Regions from separate parts of the Butyrivibrio sp. AE3004 genome, predicted to be linked through region 2. Evidence: riboswitches for the same ligand, from Rfam matches in the RefSeq annotation. Region 2 holds a riboswitch; the other holds the start of a gene.
What was found. A riboswitch is a leader RNA that binds a small molecule or an ion and turns the genes downstream of it on or off. The one in region 2 is predicted to bind FMN.

Region 1: it holds a riboswitch for FMN, as region 2 does, so the genes downstream of both, BV60_RS0115180 (ECF transporter S component) here and ribD (bifunctional diaminohydroxyphosphoribosylaminopyrimidine deaminase/5-amino-6-(5-phosphoribosylamino)uracil reductase RibD) in region 2, are expected to answer to the same signal.

Annotation. Positions count from the first base shown of each region.
Region 1 is NZ_JNLQ01000002.1:2,821,153-2,826,107, reverse strand. Features, by position in the region: gene BV60_RS0115185 (HD-GYP domain-containing protein) at 1-771, opposite strand, end outside; gene BV60_RS0115180 (ECF transporter S component) at 906-1,673, opposite strand; FMN riboswitch at 1,788-1,917, opposite strand; gene tsaE (tRNA (adenosine(37)-N6)-threonylcarbamoyltransferase complex ATPase subunit type 1 TsaE) at 2,010-2,450, shown strand; gene tsaB (tRNA (adenosine(37)-N6)-threonylcarbamoyltransferase complex dimerization subunit type 1 TsaB) at 2,454-3,698, shown strand; gene BV60_RS0115165 (ribonuclease Z) at 3,691-4,620, shown strand; gene BV60_RS0115160 (DUF6715 family protein) at 4,674-4,955, shown strand, end outside.
Region 2 is NZ_JNLQ01000002.1:382,171-387,125, reverse strand. Features, by position in the region: gene BV60_RS0104745 (bifunctional 3,4-dihydroxy-2-butanone-4-phosphate synthase/GTP cyclohydrolase II) at 1-837, opposite strand, end outside; gene ribE (riboflavin synthase) at 830-1,459, opposite strand; gene ribD (bifunctional diaminohydroxyphosphoribosylaminopyrimidine deaminase/5-amino-6-(5-phosphoribosylamino)uracil reductase RibD) at 1,444-2,568, opposite strand; FMN riboswitch at 2,702-2,816, opposite strand; gene BV60_RS0104730 (hypothetical protein) at 3,081-3,302, shown strand; gene BV60_RS0104725 (Nif11-like leader peptide family natural product precursor) at 3,383-3,670, opposite strand; gene BV60_RS0104720 (MBL fold metallo-hydrolase) at 3,851-4,495, opposite strand; gene BV60_RS0104715 (hypothetical protein) at 4,688-4,955, opposite strand, start outside.

The DNA.
Region 1 (4,955 bases), 2.4 Mb from region 2:
ACATTTGGCGAAAAAATCAATCTGAGGTCCTTTTAAATGGCAGGGATAGCCTGAACCATCGCAGCGCTCATGATGCATAAGCGCTGCATTTTTTACGTGGTCACTAAGATCGAGGTCTGTAAGAATCAGATAACCTTGAGCAGGGTGTGTCTGTACTACAGAATATTCATCATTGGTAAGTATAGAAGGTTTTGTTATTATTTCATTTGGAATCAGAAGTTTGCCTATATCATGAAGTAATCCGGCCTCTGTAAGGGTTAGGATATCCTCTTCGCTCATTTTTAGCCATTGACCGAGGATATTGCAGATCATGGCAACACTAATACAATGTACATAAGTAGCATCATCATAGCTTCGAAGGCTATGAAGCATATCCAAAAGATTAGAGGAACTGCTTCCTTTACGTAAAAGACCATATATGGGCGAAATTATGGCATCAATGTCAAAGTGCTCTTTGTCATTGATAAGTTCTTCAATTCCGGCCTTGAATTTTGTTGCACAGTTTTCAAAATCTTTTTTGAATTCAATGAATTCTGCGGTTTGTCTCAGGCTTGCAGCATATGATCTGTTGTTGTTATCTTGCGGTGTAAGCAGGTCTTCGGATGGATCTTCCACAAGAACATTCAGAACAGAATAGAAAGACAGCTTAGTGATGGTCTGATTATCAAGAACACATCCTTTTGGTAATATCAGCTGGTTGTTATCATGAGCATACACGTTATCCGACAAAACCATGCCGGGAACCAATTTTTTTGTAATCAACCTTTTCATAAAGAAGGCGCCTCATTGACAGTTATTAGTGACCAAAGATATAGATTAATCTTAGAAGTCACATGTATAAAAGTCAATAAAGACGCCATTTTTATGCTATAAAAAAACGATAAAGAATATATAAATTGAAATGCTTATGCTTCAGATTCTGCTTCTCTTTTTCTGTCGGGAACCAAGGAGGTATTTTTTAAAACCGGACTGAGCTTTTTGTAAACGAGTACTGTTATTCCACTGAGAACACCACCTTTTAAAAGATTTATAGGAGCTACAGCAAAAAGCACAAATGTAAACATATTGTTGATTGCGGGATTTATAGCTGTTCCCATACCTATAAGAGCATCAAGTGGCATACCGTAAAGCTTTGCAAAGGCCGGAAGCAGATAGAAGGCATTCAGTGAACTTCCAACAATGGTGATTATCATAGTAGCTGCCAGACATGATATAAATGCAGTCTGACGATTTTTCCTGAAAATGTAAATGATGGAAGCCGGGAGAACATAGCTGCATCCCACTATGAAGTTTGCAAGTTCTCCGATAAAAGCTGTCTGAGTACCGTTTATAATTAGATTGAGCAGAATTTTTATGAATTCTATCATAACACCGGTCATGGGACCGAAAGCAAAGCCTCCGATTACTGCAGGAAGATCGGAAAGGTCAAGCTTGTAAAAACTTGGTGCAAAAGGCATCGGAATTTCAAAAAGCATAAGTATTGCGGATATAGCTGAGAAAATACCGATTATTACGATTTTTCTTGTGTTCATGCCGGGATTTTCAGTGCCTGACTTTTTTGCTACATAATTTTCAGCCAGCCTGGCTGCGATAAATGTTACTGCAATGAGTAAAACAAAAATCACAACAATAAGTGAGTTCTCTGCGATTGATGCTATTAAGTTGTTTTTCATGGTGTTTAATTCCTCCTGATTATTGTCGGGGAGGAGAATGATCAGACTACGAACGCTCTACCTTAGAAAACAAAAACGAATCAACAAGAATGCTGATTCGGGACAAAAATAAAACGTCATCTTCTATCATCCAGACTATACTGTCGGTTTTGGAATTTCACCAAATCGGCCGCAAGAGCGGTTCGCGGACTTCTGAAATACAGTCACCGCCGGTAGGGAATTACACCCTGCCCCGAAGATTATTTTTCTAGATTTATTATATAGCAGTAATAATCTTCGTCAATACCTTTTATAGAGCGACTTGCTTTTTTTTTACTGCTGGAATATTCTGATAATATGAATACAATATTAGAAACATACTCAGCGGAGGAAACCTTCGCATTTGGAAAACGAATAGGCGAAACAGCTGCGCCCGGATCGGTATATACACTGATCGGGGATCTTGGAGTTGGTAAGACTGTCCTGACTCAGGGAGTTGCAGCAGGATTGGGAATTGAAGGCCCTGTTAACAGTCCTACATTTACAATACTTCAGGTTTATGATGAGGGTAGAATCCCGTTCTATCATTTTGATGTCTACAGAATCGGAGATGTCAGTGAGATGGATGAGATAGGATACGAGGATTATTTTTACGGACAGGGATTGTGCTTCATAGAGTGGGCAAATCTTATTGAAGAAATATTACCTGAAAAATACATGGAAATACGTATTGAAAAGGACCTTAAGAAAGGAACAGACTATCGTCGAATTACCCTTAGCACGATAGATAAGAGATAAAATATGAAAATACTTGCGCTAGATACATCAGGGCTTGTGTGCAGCGTTGCAGTCATGGAGGATGACAGACTACTCTCTGAATTCTCAATTCAACATAAGATAACCCATTCAGAATTGCTTCTTCCTATGATGGAGGAAATAAAAAAAAGAATTTCACTTGATCTTAAAACAATAGATGCGGTGGCAGTTTCGGCAGGTCCCGGCTCATTTACGGGACTAAGAATAGGATCAGCTACTGCCAAGGGACTTTGTCTTGCTATGGACAAACCTCTTATTGCCGTGCCTACACTTGATGCAATGGCATATCAGTTTTACGGAAGTGAATACGTGATTTGTCCGATGATGGATGCCAGAAGAAATCAGGTATACACCGGAATTTATTCATTTGTTCCCGAAAAGGAAAATGAAAAGTACAAAGAAACTTATTTTTCAATGAAAATAATAAAAAGCCAGGAAGCTGTTTCTGTGCAGGAAATAGCTGCAGAGCTGAACATGCTCGGAAAGACCGTTATTCTTCTTGGGGATGGAATACCTGTGTACAGGGATCAGCTTGAAGAACTTCTGGAAGTGAACTACATTCTTGCACCTGCACACATGAACAGACAAAGAGCATCTGCCATATCTTCGCTGGCACAGGTTTACATGCGCGAAGGAAAGATTACTGATGCAGACAGCTTTGCACCGGAGTATTTGAGAGCATCACAGGCAGAGCGCGAGGCGACTGAGAAAAAAACAGAAGGTGGAAAAACCGATACAGCCAAGTCTGCAGACAGAAAAAAGAAGGGTGCCGGCGAATCTATTTATATAAGAGATTTAAAGGCAGAAGACATTACAGCGGCAGCAGAGCTTGAAAAGGATAATCTCGGTAAAGAGGCCTGGTCCGAAAAACAGTTACTTGAAGCAAGCACAAGAGATGATACAGTATATATTGTTGCCGAGAAGGCAGGGAATGTTGTAGGATTGTGCGGGGTTCGTAACATTTCCGGTGAGGGAGAGATAACGAATGTCTCAGTTTCAAAAGAGTGCAGAGGAAAAGGCATCGCCTTTTTAATGCTTGATAAGCTCCTGCTTCGTGGGAAGGCTATCGGATGTGAGGCATTTACACTCGAAGTCAGAGCCGAAAATGCTCCTGCAATAGGACTATATGAAAAACTGGGATTTGTAAATGAAGGGGTAAGACCCGGCTTTTACGATGAACCCAAGGATGATGCAATAATATACTGGAAGAGAAATAAAACGAATGATTGATATTTGTCTACTTGGAACAGGCGGAATGATGCCTCTGCCAAACAGATACCTTACTGCACTTATGGTGCGATATAACGGAAAAAGCATACTTGTTGATTGCGGTGAAGGAACACAGATAGCACTAAAAAAGAGCGGATGGAGTCCTAAACCGATAGATATGATATGCTTTACCCATTATCATGCCGATCACATCTCGGGATTGCCTGGGATGCTTCTTACAATGGGAAATGCGGAAAGAACGGAGCCCCTCCTGGTAGTTGGCCCCAAAGGTCTGGAGCGTGTAGTTAAGGCATTAAGGACCATTGCTCCGGAATTGCCGTTTAAGATTGAGTATCATGAAATTACCGAAGAGAGTGATGAACTGACACTTCCGGATATGCCGGAATTCAGAATCAATGCATTTAAGGTAAACCATAATATAACCTGTTACGGATATTCAATGCATTTAGACAGAACCGGCAAGTTTAACGTTGAAGCTGCCAGGGCTAACGGGATTGAGCAAAAGTACTGGAATCCTTTGCAAAAAGGAGAAACCATTCACACTGAGGATGGAAGAACATTTACTCCGGATATGGTTCTTGGGGAAGCACGAAAAGGTATTCATATTACATATGTCACGGATTCAAGACCTACAGAGAGCATAGTTCAATATGCCGAAAAGTCAGATCTTTTCATATGCGAAGGTATGTATGGAGAACCGGAAAAGCTTCAAAAGGCAAAAGAGAACAGACATATGACAATATATGAAGCAGCGGAACTGGCAAAAAGAGCAGATGTAAAAGAAATGTGGCTCACACATTACAGTCCGTCATTGGTTAATCCCAAAGAATACCTGCCAAAGGCGAAAGAAATATTTAATAAAACAATTGCAGCAAAGGACGGCAGAACTGTTACATTAAGATTCGAGGAAGACACAAAATAGGCCATCTGACATCATTTTGTCAGATATAAACAATTGTTTATACAGGAGGAACTATGGACGAGTCTACGAGAAATAGTGTTGTTAAAGCAATAGTGCTGATGATTTTGGCAGCAATTGTCGGCGTGGCGATTTTTGTGGTGATAACAAGAAACTCATCGAAAACAAATGATACGACCGAAGAAATTGAATTAACCGAGGTACAGAAGATCACCACTATAGATTTGTCCAAGAGCTATCCCAAGACTCCGCCTACTGTAGTTGATCTCTACGCGCGTATAATGAAAGTATTGTATAAACAGACATATACCGATGAAGAGTTTGATAAGATGGCTGCA
Region 2 (4,955 bases):
CATTTCCATCGCTTTTTCCAGCTGCTGCCCACAGTCGCATCTCATGGATCCAAATACGTCTCCCGTAAGGCACTCGGAATGAACCCTGCAAAGGACATCTCTTCCGTCTCCTATATCACCGTTCACAAGCGCCACATGATGCTCGCCGGTAATCCTGTTAATGTAGCAGTGAGCCGTAAAAAAGCCGTATTTCGTCGGCATCTTCGCAACAGATACGCATTCGACAAGCTTCTCATAGATTTTCCTGTATTCTGCTATATCAGCGATAGTAATCATGGTAAGGTCTTCTGCTTTAGCAAATGCCTCAAGCTCCTTTCGCCTCATCATGGTTCCGTCTTCTGACATGATCTCACAGCAAAGGCCACACTCCTTAAGTCCTGCAAGTCTCATCAGGTCAACGGTTGCCTCGGTATGCCCTCCTCTTACAAGTACTCCTCCTTCTCTTGCGACAAGCGGAAACATATGCCCCGGTCTTCTAAAATCAGCTGCATCTGCCTTGCCAGAAACCATCATCCTGGCTGTAAGACCTCTCTCAGCTGCTGAAATGCCGGTAGTTGTCTCTTTATAATCAACAGATACTGTAAAAGCCGTTTCATGGTTATCCGTGTTGATATCAACCATGGGATTAAGTCCCAACGTTCCTGCAATCCTTCCGCTGACAGGCATACAGATAAGCCCCTTTCCTTTACTAGCCATGAAATTCACATTTTCCGTAGATGCAAATTCAGCTGCACATATAAGATCACCCTCGTTCTCCCGGTTCTCGTCATCCATAACAAGTACGATTTTTCCCTGTCGTAAATCTTCAAGCGCCTGCTCCACTAATTTTTTATCCATACAATACCTCCCATATTTTTTCATTATTGTCATTTGGCTTTGTAAGGAAAGCCTGAACATATTTCCCGATAATATCGTTCTCAAGGTTAACCGTACTTCCCGCGCGCTTATCCTTAAGAATAGTCTGTTCCAGAGTATGTGGTATTATTGATACTGAAAAACTTATCGGTGTAACTGCTGCAACAGTCAGGCTTATTCCGTCTATAGCTATTGATCCCTTTTCAACAATTCCCTTAAGAATGCTATTATCTGCTATTATTTCGTACCACACTGCATTTCCGTCTTTTCTCGTTCCCTTTATTCTTCCTGTTCCGTCAATATGTCCCGAAACTATATGTCCTCCGAAACGTCCGCCTGCTGCCATTGCCCTTTCCAGATTCACTTCATTTCCAATCCTAAGATTTCCAAGACTTGATCTTAAGTAAGTCTCATTCATAACATCCACTGTAAAGCTCTCTTTATCAAAGCTGATAACAGTAAGGCACACGCCGTTTACCGCAATACTGTCCCCAAGATGAACATCTTCGAGAACCTTCCTTGCCCCTACCACAAGCTGGCTTTTAGCGCTTCCACGGGAAACAGCCCTGATTTTGCCGATCTCCTCGATTATGCCTGTAAACACTGATAAATCACCTCGTTTTCTATAAGAACATCCTGTCCTATCATGGATACATTTCTCGGCGAAAGTAAAAATGCATCACCGGGTATCTCTATTCCCGTACCCTCAACAGGACTCTTTGCATGACCTCCAAATACCTTCGGTGCAATATATATCTGTACTTCATCTACTATCTGAGCATTTAGCGCACTGTAATTGAGCGTAGCTCCTCCTTCAAGAAGAATGCTGTCTATTCCTCTTTCTCCTAAGATTTGCATGAGCTCTTTTAAATCTATTACTCCGTCTTTTTTTGATACCCTGATAATCTCGCATCCCATTTTTTCAAAATAGTCTTGCCTTCTTTCATCCTCTGAGCAGGTTGCTATTATTGTTTTATTGTTTTTTGCATCCAAAACCACATGTGCATCCATCGGAGTGGAAAAGTTTGTATCGCAGATTATTCTTATGGGATTTCTGTATTCATTTCCGGAATTTTCGCTATCAGCAGATATTCTGCAGGTCAGAAGCGGGTCGTCCGAAATAACTGTTCCGACTCCTACCATAATTGCCGAAAGTCTGCTGCGGAGCCTGTGCACGTTCTTTCTTGATTCCTCCGAGCTTACCCATTTTGAAGCTCCGGTTTTTGTCGCAATTTTGCCATCGGAAGTCATTGCATATTTCATAACCACATATGGAAGTCGTGTACGAATATATTTGATGAAGACCTTATTCAGATTGTCAGCGTCTTCCTTAAGAATCCCCACAGATGTTGATATTCCGTGCTCCTCCAGAATCTTTATACCTTTCCCCGCAACAAGTGGATTTACATCAAGTGATGCCACAACCACCCGGCTTATGCCGTTTTCAATTATTGCCTCAGTACAAGGCGGTGTTTTTCCATAGTGACAGCATGGTTCAAGCGTTACATACATAGTCGCGCCTTTTGGACTTTCACTGCAGTTCTTAAGAGCATTTCTTTCCGCATGCAGCTCACCGTAGCGTTCATGATACCCCTCTCCGATTATTTTTCCATCCTTTACGATCACCGCGCCCACCATTGGATTGGGGTTGACAAAGCCTGCGCCTTTCCTTGCAAGTTCAAGCGCCCTCTTCATATAAAACTCATCATTCATAGGTCTCCTCCAAAAAAAAATGTCTTGAATATTCCTATCCAAGACATGTCATACGCTTCATGAATTTATATGGCTCCCAAACAACAAAAATCCCCGAGAACATAAATATTCCCAGGGATACCTAATCATAAGCAAAACTCTTCTCTCATCCAGACTATACTGTCGGCCTCGGAATCTCACCGAATCATGCCAAATGGCTCGCGGGCTATACCGCCGGTAGGGAATTACACCCTGCCCTGAAGATAGTTATTCAATTGCACTCAATTCTAGTACACATAATATATCATGTCAATATAGATAGGAAATAACGACCACAAATAAACATTATTACATATCTCCCCAAACGCAAAAATACATTAATTTTGTCATAGGCTGCAAGTTAATTCTCCCGGAATCCGCTTACCTCAATGCTTTACTTTAAATTAATTTTAATCAATTACAATTAGGCAATTATGTGCTAGAATGTCCCACAAAGATACGACAACCCATAAGTATTATAAAGGAGTCAGATCATGCCAGATTTATCAACATTTCCTTCTAAGATCACTATTGACGGTTTTGTTTATGACAGGCAGGGGTACAATGATATTGGCGGTGTTTTCTACAATTCCAAGGATAATCCGTCCGATATCACAAGTAAGTTCATCAGCCTATATCCTGATGGAAAGCTCACCTATCTTTTTGACGGGCTTGAGCTTATCTGGAACAAAGATTACCAGGTTGTAGGTCATTAAAAAAATTAATTTAAATCAAGAAACGCCGACTATTCTCCTATGAAAATAGCCGGCGTTTCCTGATATTTATTTACTATGATTTACAGATCCTTAAGCCTCATCATAAAAATGGAGTATTCATCATTCTGGAAATCAAGATCAGGTGAGTTTTCTCCACCACCGTTTGTGCTGCGCTTTATTTCCGCATAAAACTCTTCTCCCTGATTAACTATATCCATTACCGTCATAGGAAAACCGTTCTGAGTTGCTATATCACAAAAATCAGCAATTGGATTTTCAGACTCTCTCGTATTAAGAAGCTTTTCCTTAAGACTCTTGTCACTCTTTGCTTTTTCAATAAGACCCTCTAATTTAGCTGTAATTTCCATGCTGTGCCCTCCTCCGATCAGTTCATCTTTTCTTATAACTAAAATACATCAGAATAGTCCATCTTTCCATTATTTTGTTGATAGATTCCCGGATTTTGCAAATTAAAGCACAACTACACAAAATCCCGAAAAGGTATTTCCTTAAACCTTCCCGGGATTTTTATTTGGTAAATCATACTATTATTCAAAATACTGTATTTTCTCTATAACCATAACAGGGCTCTTTACATATCCGGCAAAGGTCTGTCCGTCAGTCTTTTTGCCAACTATACTTCCATAATGTGTAGGTATGGCATACTCCGGACGAATTGTGTTTATAAGATCTGCAGCTTTTTTTGCATCCATGGTATACGTACCGCCTACAGGCACAAGAGCAATATCGCACTTTACAAGCTTTGATTCCTTTGTAAGGCCTGTATCGCCTGCTATATAAACTCTCTTCCCATCTACTCTGAGGATATATCCTACCCACTCAGCACGCTTTGGATGAAAAGGTTTGACGGTGTTATATGCAGGAACCGTCTCCAGCTCAAGTCCGCTTATTTCCTTATAAATACCGGGCTTTAAGGTAATTATGTCCTTTACTTCAGGTGCCAGTTCTTTTGCATCATCCTCTAATCTCACGGGAACAACAATGGTCGTTGTAGCCTTTATCACCTTTCGGATATCCTTTATAGAAAAATGATCCGAATGTCCATGTGTTATCAGTACATAATCCGCATCATGAGGCTCTTCCTTCATTCGAAAAGGATCCACATATATAGTTCCGGAACTGCATTTTACCCTTATGCTGCTCTGTGTAAATACTTCGATATTGTCCAACATATGTTTTTTTCTTCCTTATCCCTACAAAACCTTTTACCTTCCTGAATTCTGTAATCATTTTTGCTTTGCCCCCGTCTTCATACAATTAGCTCATGATTTAGCAGAATACAATTAAAATTATACTATTAAACTAAAAAAAACGGAACCTACTGTTTTTCAGTGTTTCCGTTTTTTTCTTCTTCATTTTCCCTTTTATGCAGTTGCATCCTCTGTCATTGCTGTCATCGGTATAGGTTCCGCTATTGCTATTGGTTGTTCTTTTGTTTCGGGTTCATCATCCTCTACGGCTACGATCCTTGAAATCTCGCCGTCCTTGGAGATAAGTTCCATCCCCTCGCGTATGCTTTTGATAGCAAAGGATGATGTATATCCTTTGTCTTTGGCAATTGATTTAACTTTTCCTGCCACCTTTTTAACCTCATCAGCTTCACAAACTACCGTAGGATACTGCCCGGATTTC